3 regions of the Metabacillus sp. GQ13 genome follow, and region 2 is predicted to be linked to each of the others. Evidence: riboswitches for the same ligand, from Rfam matches in the RefSeq annotation. Region 2 holds a riboswitch; each other region holds the start of a gene.
The links. A riboswitch is a leader RNA that binds a small molecule or an ion and turns the genes downstream of it on or off. The one in region 2 is predicted to bind S-adenosylmethionine.
Positions count from the first base shown of each region.

Region 1: linked by a shared signal. The riboswitch ahead of AC6CHR_RS02475 (bifunctional homocysteine S-methyltransferase/methylenetetrahydrofolate reductase) and the one ahead of AC6CHR_RS17395 (methionine ABC transporter ATP-binding protein) in region 2 are both predicted to bind S-adenosylmethionine.
Region 3: linked by a shared signal. The riboswitch ahead of AC6CHR_RS15100 (sugar ABC transporter substrate-binding protein) and the one ahead of AC6CHR_RS17395 (methionine ABC transporter ATP-binding protein) in region 2 are both predicted to bind S-adenosylmethionine.

Region 1 is NZ_JCAXET010000002.1:40,365-47,274, forward strand. Features, by position in the region: gene AC6CHR_RS02475 (bifunctional homocysteine S-methyltransferase/methylenetetrahydrofolate reductase) at 1-1,516, opposite strand, end outside; SAM riboswitch class I at 1,615-1,772, opposite strand; gene AC6CHR_RS02480 (YajQ family cyclic di-GMP-binding protein) at 2,036-2,527, opposite strand; gene AC6CHR_RS02485 (CvfB family protein) at 2,764-3,615, shown strand; gene AC6CHR_RS02490 (BMP family lipoprotein) at 3,816-4,778, shown strand; gene AC6CHR_RS02495 (methyl-accepting chemotaxis protein) at 4,790-6,454, shown strand; gene AC6CHR_RS02500 (DUF3941 domain-containing protein) at 6,545-6,676, opposite strand; gene AC6CHR_RS02505 (DegV family protein) at 6,741-6,910, opposite strand, start outside.
Region 2 is NZ_JCAXET010000014.1:32,937-39,846, forward strand. Features, by position in the region: gene sufD (Fe-S cluster assembly protein SufD) at 1-164, opposite strand, end outside; gene sufC (Fe-S cluster assembly ATPase SufC) at 188-973, opposite strand; gene AC6CHR_RS17380 (YuzK family famiily protein) at 1,492-1,644, opposite strand; gene AC6CHR_RS17385 (MetQ/NlpA family ABC transporter substrate-binding protein) at 2,126-2,965, opposite strand; gene AC6CHR_RS17390 (methionine ABC transporter permease) at 2,983-3,648, opposite strand; gene AC6CHR_RS17395 (methionine ABC transporter ATP-binding protein) at 3,641-4,666, opposite strand; SAM riboswitch class I at 4,870-4,977, opposite strand; gene AC6CHR_RS17400 (O-acetylhomoserine aminocarboxypropyltransferase/cysteine synthase family protein) at 5,247-6,563, opposite strand; gene AC6CHR_RS17405 (SCP2 sterol-binding domain-containing protein) at 6,785-6,910, opposite strand, start outside.
Region 3 is NZ_JCAXET010000011.1:151,403-158,312, forward strand. Features, by position in the region: gene AC6CHR_RS15095 (MFS transporter) at 1-1,123, shown strand, start outside; SAM riboswitch class I at 1,326-1,432, shown strand; gene AC6CHR_RS15100 (sugar ABC transporter substrate-binding protein) at 1,571-2,698, shown strand; gene AC6CHR_RS15105 (sugar ABC transporter ATP-binding protein) at 2,792-4,297, shown strand; gene AC6CHR_RS15110 (ABC transporter permease) at 4,299-5,300, shown strand; gene AC6CHR_RS15115 (aspartate kinase) at 5,476-6,837, shown strand.

The DNA.
Region 1 (6,910 bases), on a different contig from region 2:
CGACAATTTGTTGACTTGAATAGAGAGGCTGAGAGATAAAATAATCAGCTCCACAAGCGATTTTTTTCTCAAGCCTCACAACAGCTTTGTCTAAATGGCGAACATTCGGATTAAAGGCTGCTGCAACTGAGAAATTTGTTTTCTCCCCTAATGGTTTACCAGAATAAGAGACACCTTCGTTGAATTGTTTGATTAAACTGATTAAATCAAACGAAGAAACATCATAAACTGAAGTAGCACCAGGAAAATCACCGATTTTAGATGGGTCGCCTGTTATTGCTAATACATCAGAAAGTCCTAACGTATGTAGGCCCATCAAATGAGATTGTAAACCGATTAAATTCCGGTCACGGCAAGTTATATGAATTAATGCACGTGTTCCTGTTCGCTCCCTAGCAAGCATGCCAGCTGCAAGGTTGCTTATTCGAGGGGAAGCGAGTGAATTATCTGCAAGTGTTAGTGCATCGATACCAGCATGGTGAAGGGCCTCTGCACCTTGAAGGAATTTACTCATTCCAAGTTTCTTCGGTGGATCTAGCTCAACAATAACTGAACGTTTCTCAGCGACAATATCCTGTAAGGGAGGAAGTAAATAAGTTTTATCTTCTGAAATGCTTATTTTTTCATGTTTAGGTACTTTAACATGCTTCTCCGTAACAGGTGGTAAGTGTCCCACTGCCTCAGCGATTGATTGAATATGTTGTGGTGTTGTTCCACAACAACCACCTATTAATCTAGCACCTTGCTCTCTGAATTTTAGCGCGCTCTCCTTGAAATAGCCTTGATCAGATTCGTAGACAAGACGACCTTCATTTAAAGCAGGTAAACTGCTGTTAGGGAATACCGACAAATATGAGTTTTCTAGGAGCGGTACTTCCTCAAGTGATTGGATCATATGATATGGACCTAAATGACAGTTTAAACCAATGACATTTGCTCCAAGGTCTTCAAGTTCTAAAAATGCTTGTGACAAAGGTGTACCATCCTGTAAAACACCTGCTTCATGAAGTGATACATTTGTAATGATTGGCTTATTCGTTTCTTTTCTAGCAATTTGTAGAACAGTTTTTAATTCTTCTAAATCATAATAGGTTTCGAGTAGAATTCCATCGACATCTTCATTTAGTAAAACAAAAAGCTGTTCTCTGAAATTTCGTTTTAGTTCATCTAATGTGTGGGCACTTTTCTTAAAAGAGCGTACACCACCGATTGTACCGAATACATACGTTGATGATGAGGCAGCTCGTTTAGCAATTTCAACAGCTTTTCTATTAATTTGTCTAATTTCATCCTCTAATCCATAGCGAGTTAGTTTAATATCATTCGCTCCGTAAGTATTTGTCTGAATAACGTTCGCACCAGCCTGAATGTAGGATTGATGGACACGTAATACATCATCTGGCTTTGATACATTCAGTTCTTCAAAGCAACGATCAACACCATGAGAATAAAGCATTGTTCCGATTGCGCCGTCTCCGATTAGGATCTTAGTTTTTAAGTCTTCCAAAAAGTTCATAGTAAAGCCCCCGTCCTTGGTTAATTGAGTAGGAGAAAAAAGTGAATCTATAAAAAAAAAGCCTTCATAAGCAGAAGGCTAAAATGATTCAAAGCTTCCCCTTATCTTTCAAGCATCTTACATGCTTAGCTGGAATTAGCACCTTGGCACTCGGAAGATCTAGGTAGAAAAGATGATATCGGTACCAGATCTAAACTCGTGTAAACCGGTTGCTGAAGCTTCATCGGGCCAGTCCCTCAGCTTCTCTTGATAAGATATGAAATTAGTTAATTACTTTAACGTATAGAAATGTATTATAACTAATTTATCTAATATTTCGAAAAATATCAATAGTAAAATGTAATGTTGACTAAAATTGTATGAATAATTAAAAATAAGAAAAGGATAAAACATGTTGGCAAGAAAAAGCGATAGATAGAAAAAGGTAATCCCTGACAGAATGACTGTAGGGATTACCTAATGTTCTAAAAATTTGCGAACGTAATCATGATAAAAAAGCATAATTAAATCCACTTTAGTTTAACGGTAATTAATAAATTGTACCTCAATCGGTAAATCAGCTTCTCTAATTGCAGCGATTACTTGTTGGAGATCGTCTTTGTTTTTACCGGTTACACGGATTTGGTCATCTTGAATCTGTGTTTTAACTTTTAAACCATTATTTTTAATGATGTTGTTTATTTTTTTTGCATTTTCTTTATCAATCCCTGAAACTAGTTCAGCTCGTTGGCGAACAGTTCCACCTGAAGCATTCTCAAGCTTTTTGTAGGAAATATTTTTTATTGGTACATTTCGTTTAACTAACTTTGAAATCAGTACATCCTTTAATTGCTCAAGCTTGTAATCATCATCAGAAACCAAAACGAGTTCTTCCTTATCTAGAGATATGTTGCTTTTACTGCCTTTAAAGTCGTACCTAGTGGCAACTTCTTTCATTGCAATGCTAATTGCGTTTGTTACTTCAGGGAATTCAATTTTAGATACAATATCAAATGAACTTTCTTTCGCCATAATAATCCTCCATTACGTATATAATATAGTTAAATTATAGTAAAATAAAACAGTCATCACAACTTTTATATGTTAAAAGGGACTTTGAACAGTAAAAATAGCCGGAACTCGTCCCCATAAAGGCAAAGTGGTAAGGATTTACGTACTGGTTGTTTTCGCAAAGATTGTGGTTATTCGTATAATTAGCCAAACTTTTAGAAGAGAACCTACTTAATTGATGAAGGGACAGATATAAAATGATACCAGGTACATTTGAAATACTAACAATAGATGAGAAGGTCGAGTATGGATACTTCTTAACTGATGGTGAAGAACGTGTGTTATTACATAAAACAGAGGTAATAGGTGAGATTGAAGTAGGCGATGAGATTGAAGTCTTTTTCGGAGTTGATTCACAAGATCGTTTATATGCAACAATGAAAAAACCATTGATTACTGAGGGCTCATACGAATGGCTTGATGTAGTAGACATCGTTGAGGATATGGGAGCATTCGTATACATTGGCTTAAGTAAGGATGCACTTGTTGCAGAGGATCATCTTCCGTTTTTAAGAGAGGTTTGGCCTAAAGTAGGAGACAAACTTTACTGTACATTAAAGGTCACAGGAAATGGCAAATTTTTTGCCCGACTTGCAACAGAGGATATTGTTGAACCATTTATTAAAGAAGCAGACCGTTCTGTATTCAATAAACAAGTTACTGGGACTGTTTATCGGATGATTGTTGCGGGATCATATATTTTAACAGAGGATGGGTATAAAGGATTTATTCATTCATCTCAACGTATCGTCGAACCCCGTTTAGGTGAGACCGTTACAGGTAGAGTGATTGATGTAAAGGAAGACGGAACAGTTAATGTCTCTTTACTGCCACGTAAACACGAGGCTTTGAGTGGTGATGCGGAACGAATTTATGCTTATATGCAAGAGCGAGACGGGGCAATGCCTTATACAGACAAAAGTGATCCAGATGACATCTATGAACGTTTTAATTTAAGTAAAGCTGCATTTAAGCGTGCATTAGGTCACCTTATGAAAAATGAGAGAGTATATCAAAAAGAGGGATGGACGTATTTTAAAGAGCAATAAAATGAATAATTAGCAAAAAAGCTTTCATTTCGTCAGAGGAATGAAAGCTTTTTTACGTTTGTAAGATAATAATTTTCAGAATATTCTTTTCTGTTAAAAAAATAATAACTTTAATAGTTAAGTATTAATAATAGTAGAAATATGCCGATAGAAGTCTATGTATTATTTTAATATAGATTATTGGAGGTTTTTAAATGTGCATAAAGAAACTCACTGCCGTGGTATTTCTTTGTTTTATCCTTATGATAAACGGCTGTTCGCAACAAGAGGTTGCTAGTAAAGTCGATGAAAAGGTGAAAATTGGTATTATGCTTTCAGATGTAGGTTTAGGAGATCAATCTTTTAGTGATTTAGCTTTTAGTGGACTTGTTAAAGCTAGGAACGAATTAGGTATTATTTTTGACTATCGTGAATTAAAGGAAACTGAGACTTATGAAGCGGGCTTAACTGAACTAGTAGAAGAAGACTGTGATGTCATAGTTGGCCTCGGTTTTATGGTACAGGCTGATCTAGAAAAAGTAGCAAAAAAGTATCCAAAACAACAATTCATTATCATTGATTCTGTAGCTGATTTCGACAATATAAGTTCTATCACCTTTAAAGAAGATCAAGGAAGCTTTTTAGCTGGCGTTGTAGCATCTTTAACGACTGAAACAAATAAGCTAGGGTTTATTGGTGGAGATGATGTCCCATTAATTAATAAATTTGAAGATGGTTTTATTAACGGTGCAAAAGCGATAGAACCATCTATCACTGTTAATGTAAAGTATGCTGGAGACTTTGGTAATGATCAACTAGGTGCGGAAATCGCCCGTGAGATGATTGATAAGGATTCTGATGTGTTATTTGCAGCAGCTGGTCTAACGGGTGTGGGAGTTTTGAAACAAGCTCAAGCAAGTAAAGTAAATGCGATAGGTGTTGATAGTGACCAATATTTTTATGCAGAAAAGGCAGTTATTACCTCGATGCTAAAAAATGTTGATGTTGCAATGTACCAAGTGGCTGAACAACTTGTGAAAGAAGGTAAAGTTAAGAAGGGCCATATTGAATTAGGTTTAGAAGAGAATGGCATTGACTTAGCACCTTTGAGAGTGAACATATATACAAAAGAACAGGAAGAAATCATAGAAGATTGGAAGAAACAGCTTTCCATTGACAGATAAGGAGGAACGATATGACTATTAAGAAAAAATTACTTTTAAATTCTGTTAGTGTATTATTAGTAGCTATTTTAATGATTGCATTTATTATTTATAATATGCTATCCATTCAATCATCGAATGCTGACCAAGTACCAACACTTTTGAATATCCAAACGCTCCAAGGAGAATTAAATACATCGAAACAAGGGTTGAGTAATTATTCAGTTAACCCGACAGATGCACAAAAGCAAGAGATATTGATGAGTATATCTCGTAGTGATCAACTTATTGCAGCATTGTCTAAGAGTCTAGCTGATACAAAAAGAAAAGAGATTTTAAATGAACTAATGACTAAATATGATACATGGAAACTAGAAACAAATACAGCAATGGACGGTAAAGTACAAGCTGAAGCGAAACGTCAATCCATTCGAGTAGATGGGATGGAGAATGATTTATATCTTCTAAATGAATATGCAAATGAACAATACCAATATTTACAGGAAAACTTAGACAAAAAGATTTCCTTTATTATTATTTCAGCTATTATTGGTTCACTTATATTAGTTGTACTTTCCACTTTCATTGCAGTAAGAATGACCAATTCTATTACACGTCCATTGGACAAATTATCTAAAAATGCTGAAAAAATTGCTACCGGTAACTTAGTTGTTGAACAGATAAATTATAAAGGGAAGGATGAGCTGGGTGCTTTAAATGGCTCCTTCACGAGAATGGTCGATCAATTAAAAGGCTTATTATTTTCGATAGAAAAGGTGAGCAAAGATGTTGGAAATTCTGCTAAAATTCTTGAGGGTGAAAATAAAGGTTTGACTAGTATTAGTAATCAGGTGGCTATATCGACTAATGAGATGGCAATTGGTACACAGTCTATATCCGGCGACTTACAAGATACTGTAACGTTAATTGAACAGATGGAACTTGAGTTTAGTCATAATGTAAGTCAATCTGATCAATCTGTTTCTTTTGGACATGAAGCTGTTACAGCAATAAACACTGGACAAGATGCTATTGAAATACAACGTAATCTAATAACAGAGAATTCGAAAACAAGTCAAACCATCCAGTCTGCAACAAAAACGTTTATAGAATATACGAGTGAAATAGAAGTGATGGCGAAAACCGTTTCTGGAATTGCAGCACAGACAAACTTATTAGCCTTAAATGCAGCGATTGAAGCAGCTCGTGCAGGTGAAGCTGGTAAAGGATTTGCTGTTGTTGCTGATGAGGTACGTAAGCTAGCGGAGGAGTCAGCAAAATCAACTAAACATATTTTCGATATGGTTACTATGATTAAAACAGGAATTTCTCATATTAATAAGTCAGTTGATAAAGGTGTAGCAATTGCTGGGCAACAACAGAAATCAATGGAAATCACCACAACAGCCTTTGTAAACATCGGAGAAAAGGTTGATGAAATGATGAAGGGACTTACATCATTATCAGAGGGGATCCTGCATTCAAAACAATTTGGTGAACGTGTTTTGCATAGTGTAGAAAGTATTAGTGCAGTAGTTGAAGAGACGGCTGCAGGTAATGAGGAAATCTCTGCATCAACAACGGAACAATTAGCAGCTTTCGAGAAAATTGTTGACGAGGTTGTAATGATGGGGAAATTAACAGTTGAATTAAATCAGACATTAGAATCTTTTAAATTTGAGGAAGAAACAGAGTGAATTCTTATCTTAAAAGGATCTAAATACTTAGTGTTGTTATAACGGAGGATTAGAAAAAAAGGCCTATATGGCCTTTTTAGAAGTATGCTTTTATAGATGATCTGACTTATTAGAATATTGATCTCTACCCTTTTTACGGTTTTTTTCACGCATCATATTTTTTTCGTGTTGCTTGGCGTTGTTATCTTTTGCTTTTTTATCATTATCGCTAGTGTGTGGCATTAAGATGATGCTCCTTTCAAAAGAAGTATCTTTACTATGCCCTCATTACCGATAACTATGTAAATTATAGCTCGTCATTTAAGAAGAAGATCGCAATTGTCCCAGGACCAGCGTGTGCTCCAACTACAGCTCCGACATAATTAATATAAACCTCTTTTGGTGAGAATTCTTCGGCAATCATTGTTTTCATTTCATTCGCTGCCGCCTCATCATCTCCATGACTAATAGCGACCG
Region 2 (6,910 bases):
TTAGTGAAATTCCATTTATCAATTTTTGTTTTATCTGGTCTTGGCATTGGAAGATCCTCAACTTTTGCAAGAGCTTGTAAGCGAAGATCCTTTAGCCAATCTGGTTCACCAAGCTGTTTTGAAAAGCTTGTGACATAGTCCTGATCGAAAGTTATCGTTTCCATACGTCTAATAGTCCCCCTTACACTTATGCTTCTTGCCCTACAGTTTCGTCTTCAATACCAAGTTCTTGTTTAATCCAGTCATAACCTTCTGCTTCTAAGCGTTGTGATAATTCAGGTCCACCGGATTTCACCACACGACCTTGCATCATAACATGTACTTTGTCTGGTGTGATGTAATTTAACAATCGTTGATAGTGAGTGATGATTAAACATCCGAACTCTTCATTTCGCATTTTATTAATACCTTTTGCAACCACTTTTAATGCATCGATATCAAGACCAGAATCAATTTCATCAAGAATAGCAATTTTTGGTGAAATCATCATTAATTGTAGGATTTCATTACGTTTTTTCTCTCCGCCTGAGAAACCTTCATTTAAATAACGTTGTGCCATATCTGGATCCATATCTAACTCTTCCATATTGCCATCCATTTTACGGATGAATTTCATTAATGAAATTTCTTCGCCTTCTTCACGACGAGCATTAATTGAAGATCGCAAGAAATCAGCATTTGTAACACCACTAATTTCACTTGGGTATTGCATGGCTAAAAATAGACCTGCACGTGCACGTTCATCTACTTCCATTTCCAATACATCTTTACCATCTAATGTAATACTACCTTGTGTTACTTCATATTTTGGGTGACCCATGATCGCTGATGACAACGTAGATTTACCCGTACCATTTGGTCCCATAATTGCATGGAACTCTCCACCATTTATTTCGAGATTTACACCTTTAAGTATTTCTTTTCCTTCAATTTCTACGTGTAAATCCTTAATGATTAATGTAGAACCTGCCATAACTATACCTCCATAATATATAAAGTTTACTAATTCTCATTTTATTCTCATTCTAATCTTATAACAAATGAAAAGTGAACACAACCTTTAAGAGTTAACCTCGAAATATGTCGAGGTATGAAGGGAACAATTCACCTGGCCTCTAATACCTATACTTTAATTTTTAAATTCAACATCAACCACAATATACGCATTGATAAAACGATCATTTATTTTCAATAACTACTTTCCTCTTCGAATTAGTTTTCACCTACAAGTAAAAAACATTCTCTATAAGTGAACAAACTCTTGGGAATGTATATCATGATCTTTTTAATAGTTGTTTTTAGATATAGTATTTTTGATCCTCGAGTCTCTTGAATAGCATAATACAAGGCTGTTTTTGCAAATATTTGATGTTTTCCGTACAAAGTACTAATGTACACGTTTTAACTATATCTTAGTGCTCTTTTCGAGCCTAATGCAAAGAAGAACCAGTTCAAAGTGAGCTGGTTCTTTCTTTGTATTACTATATTCGTTTATTTTTTCATTCTTCTTTCAATTTCTGCATAAATTAATTGACTCTTACGATAATCCTTTTCACGGTTCATTTCTACATCCATTCTTTTTTCATGATTCTGTGCATATTCTTCATACCCCATACCATGTGAATGATGCATAGCTTTTTCCATCTCAGTTGTGTAGTTGATCTCAATTGTTTCCTGATTCGAGTGAATAATGAACCAATCCCTTCAACTTTTTTTACTACGTTTAAAAGTTTATCAAGAATTTTCTAATAACTCAAAGTGCGTCAGATTATGTGACAAAAGCTAATGCTCCATAATCATTTGCCTGACAAAAATAGCACATATATATTGTACATTTACTCGATATCACTCAAGAATACTCAATATCATATTATTAAACCTACAATTTAATGAAATTTACAGGGGATTTTGTAAGGATTAAGAAGATCAGATTATCTAACAAACTAAATTGAGGATTTTACACTTTTAATTTGCCTACTATTCAAATCATGTTCAAATTAGATTTTCGGATATTCTCTCTATATTATCTTTCATCCCTCGATCTTGAACACAATCTTAGCCAATAAAAGAGGTTCTATAAAAACAAAAAAACTGACACTAAAACAATAGTGTCAGCCTTACGAATCTATTCCACTTCAGTAACAGCAGGAATTACCGATCCTTGATATTCTGTTTTAATAAAGTCTTGAATTTCTTTGGATTTTAATACCTCAACTAACTTTTTAACATTTTCGCTGTTTTCATCTTCTTTTCTTACTACAATTAAGTTTGATGGTACGACATCACTTCCTTCGAAAGCTACACCGTCTTCCTCAACATTAAGTTTGCCTTCTAAAGCATAATTTGCGTTTATCGCAACTGCGTCCCCTTCTCCATTTTCAAATGAAGTAGCAAGAAGCTTAGCTTCAATCAAAGTAGAAAAATCTAATTTTTTTGGATTTTCTACGATATCTTCTACCCTGGCATTTTGGCCTACGCCCTCTTTAAGTTTAATCAAACCAGCCTTTTCGAAGATCGGAAGGATACGTCCATGATCACTATACGAATTACTCATGATAACTTGTGCACCTTCTGGAAGATCATCAAGACTATTGTATTCCTTGGAATAAATTCCGATCGGTTCTTTATGAATCTCACCAATGCTAACAAAATCGTACTCATTTTTCTCTATTTCTAGCTCTAAGTATCCTGGTGTTTGGAAATAGTTTGCATCAATATCTTTTTCTTTTAGTGCAATGTTTGGAAGGACATAATCTTGGAATACTTCTACTTTAAGCTCAATACCTTCCTCAGCCAAAAGCGGCTTTGCTTCTTCTAATATTTGCGCATGTGGGATAGCAGATGCGCCAACAGTTAGTGTGTTTTTGTTTTCTTCTGTACCTTCTTCACTGCTATTGCCCCCACCACATGCAGTTAGTGCTAACAATAAAACAGTCACTAAAATGAAACCTAGTTTTTTATTCATTACAATTCCTCCTATTTTTATCGTTTATCAATTCTTTTGGTTAGAAGATCGCCAATAGCTTGGATAATAAACACAAGTATTAAGATGGCTATAGTTGCAACCAGTGTTAATAGTGTATTACCACCCTGAAAACCCTCTAGGTAAGCAAAGTTTCCTAATCCACCTGCACCTATAACGCCTGCCATTGCTGTATACCCAATAAGAGCAATAGCTGTGACAGTAATCCCTGAAATTAATGCTGGTAGAGCTTCTGGAATCAAGACTTTAAAGATGATTTCAAAATTTGATGCACCCATTGAATGAGATGCTTCGATGACACCTTTATCAATTTCTCGAAGCGCAATTTCAACCATTCTAGCATAAAAGGGTGCTGCTCCAATAATTAAGGCGGGCAAGGCAGCATTAGCGCCTAAAATGGTATCCATTAACAACTTAGTAAAAGGAATAAGTAAGACGATTAAGATAATAAATGGGATAGAGCGAAACACGTTCACAATCGCACCAACTATCGTGTGAATCCATCGATTTTCCCACATCCCAGCTTTTCCGGTTAAAAACAACAGTAATCCTAATATCATCCCCAGAATAAATGTTAGGGCAACAGAGATCAGTGTCATATAAATGGTTTCTTGTGTTGCAGTCATCAGTTTTTCCCATTTTAGTAATTCATACCACTCACTCATTAACAATCACCTCCACACCTATCTTGTTGGACTTAATGAACGTAATTGCATTCTCAATTACATCTTGCTCACCCTTTAAATGAATAAACAAAGTTCCATAAGCACCATTTTGTGTTTGAGAGATTTTCCCCTGCAATATATTTATATCCAAGTCATAATGACGGATCAGGTTTGTTATAAGTGGCTGTTCCGTTGAATCCCCTACAAAGGTAAGTTGAATAATTTGTCCTTCAGGGTGATGGTTGACAAGATTTTTAATCGTATCAAATGTCTCTTCAGGTTCTGTTACTTGCTTCATAAACCTCTTAGTAATCTGTTCCTTTGGATTTTTGAAGAGTTCTAGGACCTCGCCTTGCTCGACGATCTTTCCTTCTTCAATCACCGCCACTCGATTACATATTTTTCGAATCACATGCATTTCGTGTGTAATAAGGACAATTGTTAATCCCAGTCTTTTGTTTATATCTACAAGTAAGTCTAGAATGGAATCTGTTGTCTGTGGGTCTAGCGCTGAGGTTGCTTCATCGCATAATAAGACTTGTGGATTATTTGCCAATGCCCTTGCAATTCCAACACGTTGCTTTTGACCACCACTTAATTGGGATGGGAAAGCATCCTCACGACCTTCAAGACCAACTAGTCGGATTAGTTCATTTACTCGTCTAATCCGTTCAGGTTTTTTTACACCTGCAATTTCTAATGGGAACGCAATGTTATCTTGAACAGAACGTGACCATAGTAAATTAAAATGCTGAAAAATCATACTAATTCCTAATCGAGCTTTTCTTAATTTCGAGCCACGAATCTCGTCAATTTGACTTCCAGCAACATTAATTCTACCACTAGTTGGTTTTTCTAACCCATTTAACAAACGAATTAGTGAACTTTTCCCAGCCCCACTATATCCAATAATCCCGAAAATTTCACCTTTATCTATTTGCAAATTCACATTATTAACAGCCGTTACATTGCCCGTTTTTGTTTCATAAACTTTATTAACGCCCTCTAATCTAATCAAGTTGTCACCTACTTTCAGTTTTTTATGTCTTTGGATAATCTCACTAATCCTTTTTTTCTATAATAAGTTTGTTAGTAGGATTGTTGTTTTTCTTATATAGAATTTGGATTGAAGAGTTCGTCTAGAAATCATTGTTAGAAAAGTTCCAGCTAAAAACAAAAACCCTTCTGCAACATGAGCAGAAAGGCGCAAAAATGTCCTTTCTCTCATCTCCCAAAGCTATACAGCTTTGCGTGAATTGGCACCATTTCAACACTGTTGATGGTTGCCGGGCTTCAAAGGGCACTTCCCTCCACCTCTCTTGATAAGAGAACAACTATATAATTAAAGTTTACTATTTTACAAGTCAGACTTAAGTACGAATGTGATTGTATCACGATATTTAAAATCATGTCAATTAATTCAAAAGCTAATAATTATTTTTTAGTATAATTTTTCTTGATTTTATTATTCACTTTACTATGCATATAGACAAAAAAAGTGAGATGACTTTGTAAAGTCACCCCAGTTTATCCGAAGAAATCATTTTTACATCTGGTTGTATTGGAAATTTAAGATTTAAGTAACTTTACATACTGTATTAAGAATGAACCTGTTCAGTTCCCTTTACCCCAGTTGCTTTGTAAATTGCTTGATCTAGATCTTCGATAATATCTTGGATGTGCTCAATTCCAACCGATAAGCGAATTAAATCTTCAGTGACTCCTGATCTTTTTAATCCTTCCGCACTTAATTGCTGATGGGTTGTACTTGCCGGATGAATAATTAGGCTCTTTGCATCCCCAACATTCGCAACATGTGACCAAAGCTGTACATTGTTAATCAAAGATGCTCCAGCTTCGCGACCACCCTTTATTCCAAAGACGATGACTGAACCGGCTCCATTTGGTAAGTATTTATCTGCTAAGACTTTATCAGGATTATCTGATTGTTCGGGATATAGAACCCATTCAATGGCTGGGTGATTTTCCAAATAATCAACCATTTTTCTCGCATTTGCAATATGCTCCTTCATACGAACATGAAGCGTTTCTAAACCAAGAGTGAATTGAAATGCATTATAGGGACTAAGTGCAGGACCTAAATCACGTAATAATTGCACTCTAGCTTTTATAATAAAAGCCTGTTCTCCTAGAGCATCTGCATAAACTAAATCATGATAACTTGGATCAGGAGTTGTGAAGCCTGGAAACTTAGGATTATTCCAATTAAAGTTTCCACCATCAATGATTACTCCACCTAAGCTTGTCCCATTTCCCAATAACCATTTTGTTGCCGAATGAACGACAATATCCGCTCCATGGTCAATTGGTTTACAAAGATAAGGTGTAGCAAATGTATTATCGACAATTAACGGTATTCCTGCTTCATGCGCAATTTTAGCTACTGCCTCAATATCTAATACATCTAGGCTGGGATTACCTATTGTTTCTGCAAAGATCGCTTTTGTTTTAGGCGTTATCGCTGCACGAAAATTTTCAGGATCTTTTACGTCCACAAATACTGTATCAATACCGTATTTAGGTAGTGTAGTTGCAAATAAATTGTATGTCCCACCGTACAATGCTGAAGCCGATACAACTTCATCCCCAGCACCGGCAATATTTAAGATAGAGAGTGTGATTGCGGCCATACCACTCGCTACAGCCAGGCTCCCAATCCCTCCTTCAAGTTCAGCAATTCTCTCTTCAAATACAGTTGATGTTGGATTATGGATTCGGGTATATATGTATCCAGGTTCCTTTAATCCAAATAGGTTTGCTGCATGTTCTGTATCATCAAATAAATAGGCATTAGATTGATAAATCGGTACCGATCTTGCCCCTGTCATTGTATCTTTCTTTAATCCACCGTGAATAGTAACCGTTTCTGGACGATACGTACTTTTTTCTTTCATAATAATTCCTCCTATTCAAAGATTATTTGCACGTCTAAATTCGCTGTTTGTGAAAGTTAGAAAATTCCCACAACTTAAACTACCTTAATAGTAAACGATTACATCATGAAGATACAAGACTATTAACCATTTATTTTAATGTCTTTACTTAGTGGATTTCTCGAAAAATAGTTGCTCCCTGCTGGTTTTTTAGCTGAAGAAGAACATAACTACTAAACTATCTAACTTAACTTCATTATGGCCTCAAGTTTTAAAAAATCTCGATAGGAACCTGTTACCTTTATTTTTCCAAATGAAATTAATTGCTTTAAATTACCTTTTCCTAATAATACTTCTTCTAGATCAAT
Region 3 (6,910 bases), on a different contig from region 2:
ACTATTTATTATGGAACAAACAAATGAAGATCCTTTGGCAGTTTCACTAATTTCCGTAGCTGAATATGCGCCTATTTTTATCTTTTCGATAATAGGTGGGACATTTGCAGATAGATGGATGCCGAAGAAAACGATGGTATGGTGTGATCTATTAAGTGCCATTTCCGTATTTGTTGTTTTGTTAACATTAATATTTGCAACATGGAAAGCTGTGTTTTTTGCTATGCTTATTTCTTCAATATTATCTCAGTTTTCTCAGCCTTCTGGTATGAAACTTTTTAAGATTCATATTCCTGAGTCCCAGCTTCAAATGGGGATGTCCATTTACCAAACAATGTTTGCCTTTTTTATGATTATCGGACCAGTAATTGGAGCATTCGTATTTCAACAATTTGGGATTGAAGTTTCGATAGCCATTACAGGGGTTATGTTTATCCTTTCAGCTGTTGCGCTTCTATTCTTGCCTGCGGATAAGATTGTAGAAGAAAGTTCCGACAAGACGACGGTTATAGAAGAGTTCATCCAGGGGTTTAAATATGTAAAACAAAATAGATTTTTAGTGATATTGGGCACCAATTTTTTTGTAGCAGGGTTAGCTGTGGGGTTAATACAACCGTTAGGTATCTTTATCGTGACACAGCAACTTAATATGGATAAAGAATTTGTTCAATGGTTTATGGCAATTAACGGTGTAGCGATGATAATAGGTGGCGGTATCGCCTTAGCACTATCAAAAAAGATCGCGCCTATTCGAATGCTTGCAGCGGGGATGCTTGTAAATGCAGTCATGATTTCAATCATTGGCTTCTCAGAAATTCTCTTGATCTCATTAATTGCGCAGTTTTTTACAGGGTTGATGATGCCAGCTATTCAAATTAGTATCAATACTATGATTCTTCAAAATGCAGAAGAATCATTTGTAGGCAGAGTTAACGGGATTATGACGCCTCTTTTTATGGGGGCAATGGTAATAATGATGAGTCTAGCAGGTGTACTGAAACAAATAGTTGGTCTGGTTGTATCATATCAGGTTTCAGCAATTTGTATGGCAATTGGTGTAATTCTTGTTCTACCACTGGTACTGAATCGACCAATGAAAAAACAAGTCAAAGTAAATATATAGATAAGAATTGTATTGATAATGAAGTAATAAAAATATTCAAAAAACAGTTGACAAACCTTTGATACACCTTTAGAGTGAATATATTCTTTCGTTTACTTAAGGTTGTATTCGCAAAGATTGTTGCTTTATCGTACATAGCTTTACTTCACGGTTTAAGCAATTATCTTTTAGAAAAGATCCTAACCTAAACAGCATATGCAATCTCTTATCAAGAGTGGCAGAGGGACTGGCCCGTTGACGCCCAGCAACCGTTCTATTTTGAATTGGTGCTAAATCCTGCAAAACCTAGTTGGTTTTGAAAGATAAGAGAGGAGTCTCCTTATATAAATGTGGTGAAACCTCTCTTTTTTTGAGAGGTTTTTTACGTTTAAAATTAAGTGAAAGCGAAGTTGTTTTATAAGGTATCTTAACAAAAGAAAATAAACAGCAAAAGGGAGTCAAACAGATATGAAAAACAAAGTAGTTAAATCAGCACTTATCTTCATTCTTGCATTTACGTTATTACTGACAGGTTGTTCTTCAAATGGTGGAGAAACGGCTGAAACAGTTAAAAGAAAGGGCAACCCTGACGTTTCATTAGAAAATGTTCCTGAGCGTTTTGCTAAAGGTGAAGGGGCTAAAATAAAAGTTATCCGAAAAATTGGTGGCGATGATCACACAGCACAATTCTTAGCAGGTGCAAAAGAAGAAGGAGAAGCGTTAGGCTTCCAAGTTGATGTTTTTACAGCGAATGGCGATACTGCAAAATTTCATGACGCGATAGCACAAGGGTTAGAAGAGGATTATGACGGTTTTATTATTTCACATGGTGATGACGATGCAACAACTGCAGAGGTTCAAAAGCTGATTGATGCAGGGAAAAGTGTTGTTACTTTTGACTCTACAGAGGAACTAGCTACTATTGAAGGTGTAACTTTAACCTCACAAGATGATGAAGCACTTGCAACATTAGCATTAGACCAACTTATTAAAGACACAAGTGGTGAAGCAAATATTATCTATCTGTGGGTTGATGGGTTTCCGCCAATGGTTAGACGGAATAAAGTTTATCAAGAAACATTAGATGCTAACCCAAGTATTAAAGAAATAGAACGTTTTGGAATAGCATCAGCAGATACATCAGTACAAACACAAAATGCTGTAGCGGCAATGCTGAATAAACATCCTAAAGGTGAAATAGACGCAATATTTGCAACATGGGATGCATTTGCAATTGGTGCTGCCCGTGCAATCAAAGAAGCTGGTAGAGACGAAATTAAGATATATGGTATCGATGTCTCAAATGCCGATCTACAAGAAATTCAGGACCAAAAAAGTTCATGGAAATACACTGCAGCAGTTGATCCTAAATTAATAGGGGCAGTAGACATGAGATTATTAGCGAAAAAATTAGCAGGAGAAGAGACACCAGCAACTTACAACTTAGAGGCATCACTTATTTCTCAAGATGCACTAGTAGAGTCTAGTGATCCTATAAATATGGTTAATCTTGCAGACACGATTGAAGGATGGGGACAATCGACAGCATTTGAAGAAGACTGGATGAAAACATTAAAAGAATACTATAAAAAATAATTTCAGTAGAATTAGAGAAGACACTCTCTTTATACATTTTAAGAGAGTGTTTCCTGTTAGTTACATATCTAAAACGAGTTAGGAGGCAAACTGATGAAAAATCATGTGGTAGATATGAAAAATATATCTATTGAATTCCCTGGTGTAAAAGCATTAAATACCGTTAATTTCACAATGAAAAGTGGTACTACGCATGCTCTTATCGGAGCTAACGGTGCTGGGAAATCAACATTGATGAAGGTTTTATCAGGAGCCTATAATCACTATACCGGGGATATATTTATCAATGATATGAGTATGGACATTAGAACACCAAAGGATGCGCATAACAACGGAATTCAGATTGTCCATCAAGAGGTAGATACAGCGCTCATTCCTTATTTGACTGTCGGAGAGAATATTATGCTTTCAAGTACAGTTAATGCTATGGGAAAAAGACAATTTATCAACTGGAGAAACATCCACAACCAAGCAACAGACATCTTATCGAGTTTACATATTGATGTATCCTCTAAAAAATTAGTTAGTGAGTTAACACTAGCAGAAAAACAAATGGTATTAATTGCACGGACAGTTTCGACGAATAGTAAATTCTTAATTTTAGATGAACCAACAGCACCACTAAGTCATTCCGAAACGAATGAGTTATTCCGAATTGTTAAAGAACTTAAAAGAAAAAATGTAGGTATTATCTTTATTTCACATCGACTTCCGGAGATTTTTGAAATTTGTGATGAGATTACGATCATGAGAAATGGAGAGTTAGTTAGACATGATCTTGTTGCTGAGGTAACAACCAATCAAGTGATTGAACACATGCTAGGAAGAGAACTACAGGAACAATTCCCCAAAAAGCTAACCAGTATCGGTGAACCGTTCTTTGAAGTTGTTCATCTTTTTGATAAGGATAAGTTGAAAAATATATCCTTAACTGTTAAAAAAGGTGAAATTATTGGACTAGCTGGTTTAGTTGGCGCTGGAAAAACGGAATTGTGTAAGGCATTATTTGGTGAAACAAAAATTAAGGCAGGTACTGTAAAGGTAGATGGGAAGGAATTACGGTTAACAAATCCTCATCAAGCAGTTAAGCAAGGAATTGCTTTAGTGCCTGAAGAAAGAAGAAAAGAAGGTATTCTTGTAACAGAGTCTGTTTCAACGAATCTAACAGTAGCAAACTTAGGGTATTTTACGAAACGGTTTAGTTTTCTAAATAAAAAGCTAGAAAAGCAAAAAGCATTAGAGCTAATCGAAAGCTTAGGAATCAAAACGCCTTCAGAGCAATCAATTGTCCAAAACCTATCGGGTGGTAACCAGCAAAAAATCGCGATAGGAAAATGGTTAAATGCTGATGCAGATGTTTACATCTTTGATGAGCCGACAAAAGGGGTAGATGTCGGTGCAAAGAAGGATATTTTTGATTTAATTTATGCACTAGCAAGTAAAGGGAAAGCTATTATTTATGCTTCTTCTGAGCTATCTGAAATTATTGGCATTACCAACCGTTTATATGTTTTATATGATGGACAGGTTGTGAAAGAATTAGAGACTCATTTAACCAACGAAGAAGAGTTACTATTTTACTCAACAGGAGGCAAGTAGGATGAATCATTCAAATCCTGTACAAGATAATCTATCTATTAAAAGATCATTCGACTTTTTCCAATTCTTTTATAAATATGGTACAATTCTAACAATTTTTATCCTAATTGTTGTTTTTGCGACTTCTAATCCGACATTTATTCAAAGTAATAATCTTATCAATATTTTACGGTCTATTTCGATTGTCACGATTATAGCAATTGGGATAACGATTTCGTTATCAGTCAATGGCTTTGATTTATCAGTAGGTTCAGTAGCATCCTTATCAAATGCCATTGTCATTTCAATGTTTGTTTGGTTTTCTCAGGACACAGTGATTGCTATTTTTGCTGCAATTGTCGCAGCATTACTTGTTGGGCTATTAAACGCCTTGATTATTGTGAAATTAAAGGTACCTGATATGTTAATGACCTTAGCAACAATGTTCATTGTTCAAGGAATTGCACTCACCTATACGAAGGGTGCGACAGTGTCGCAAAATATGGTTATGCCAGACGGTACATTTTCTACTGGAATCATTAGTCCCATTTTTGAAAAAATAGGTCAAGTTCCATGGATTATTATCATCATGGTCATTGTTGTTATCGTCGTCCATATTTTTCTCACCTATACGAAGCATGGCCGCTATATGTATGTAATCGGTGGAAATATTGAAGCAGCTAGATTATCAGGTATTCCTGTGAATAAGTATAAAATCATTGCTTATTTGTTATCAGCACTGTTTGCTTCGATTGGTGGAATCGTATTGGCATCTCGTGTTATGACAGCTGAAATTAATGCTGGTTCTCCGTACTTAATGGACGCTGTAGCTGCCGCATTTATTGGTTCGTCGGTATTAGGAGCTGGTAAACCAAACGCATTTGGCACATTTGTCGGAGCAGTATTAATTGGTATTCTCCAGAATGGGCTAGTTATGATGTCAGTCCCCTATTATGCTATGGATATTGTAAAAGGTACTGTTCTAGCATTTGCACTGGTTCTTACCTACTATAAACAAAAATAAAAGGGTATATATAGTAATAATACTATGCTGATACCCTTTTAATCGAGTGGTGTTGTGTCCCTTTCAAGAATACAAATGTACTCCTGAAGGAGAAACCCCTTGATTATTTAGTGAAAACAAGCGATAATTAAAATTAAAATTTGACAGAAAATTTTAAATTGTAGGAGTTGTCTAAATGAAAGTCGTAAAGTTTGGTGGTTCTTCTTTAGCTTCAGGGGAACAACTTAATAAAGTCTTACAAATTGTTGTATCAGATTCAGATAGAAAGGTCGTTGTCGTCTCAGCTCCAGGGAAACGTTTTTCGGACGATATCAAAGTTACCGACTTACTAATAGAGTGTGCACAGAGATACTTGGCTAATGAAAATGCTGAGGACCTTTTTGAAATAATTATTGATAGATACGCAAGTATTGCAAAAGAATTAACTATTTCATTAGAGATTGTAGAAACCATTTCAAAGGATTTAACAACTCTCCTTAATGCTGATAAAAGTAAACCTGAGCGTTACTTAGATGCAATTAAAGCAAGTGGCGAGGATAATAACGCTAAGCTTATTGCAGCCTATTTCCAACATAGTGGTGTGGACGCTCATTATGTCAATCCAAAAGAAGCCGGTTTGTTAGTGTCGGATGAACCAGGAAATGCACAGGTTCTACCAGAATCATATGAGAACTTATATAAGCTTCGTGACCGTAAAGGGATTATCGTTTTTCCAGGTTTCTTTGGTTACAGTAAAAGTGGAGAAGTGTTAACTTTCTCTAGAAGTGGGTCAGATATTACAGGATCTATTTTAGCAAACGGTATTAAGGCAGATTTATATGAAAATTTTACAGACGTTGATGCTGTCTATTCTGTTAATCCAACAATTGTTAAAAATCCAAAAGAAATTAAAGAGCTAACATACCGTGAAATGCGTGAACTTTCATACGCAGGTTTTTCTGTTTTCCATGATGAAGCACTTATTCCAGCATTTCGAGCGGGTATTCCGGTAAATGTAAAAAATACAAATAATCCATCGGCCCCGGGTACAAGAATTGTTAATGAACGTGCGAATTCAAATGGGCCAGTCATAGGGATTGCTAGTGATGAAGGCTTTTGTAGCATTTATGTTAGCAAATACTTAATGAATAGAGAAATCGGCTTTGGTCGTAGATTACTGCAAATATTAGAGGATAACGGATTAACGTATGAACATGTCCCATCTGGCATTGATGATGTGACTGTGATCTTAAGACAGAAACAAATGAATAAACAAGTTGAAAAGGAAATTGTAGAACGCATTATGACAGAACTTCAAGCTGATGAGGTAATCATTGAGCATGATCTAGTCTTAATAATGGTTGTAGGTGAAGGCATGAGACATAATGTCGGGACAACTGCACGAGCAGCTAAAGCACTTGCAGATGCTGGAGTGAACATTGAAATGATTAATCAAGGTTCATCAGAGGTAAGCATGATGTTTGGTGTCAAAGAGCCGCAAGAAAAACATGCTGTCCAAGCTTTATACAATGAATTTTTTGTTGCAGTACCTGTTTAAGATAGGCTCTTTAAAAGTTTATTGCCTCATCTTGAAGCTATCTCCATAAGGAAGAGCACTAAAATGTACTTTA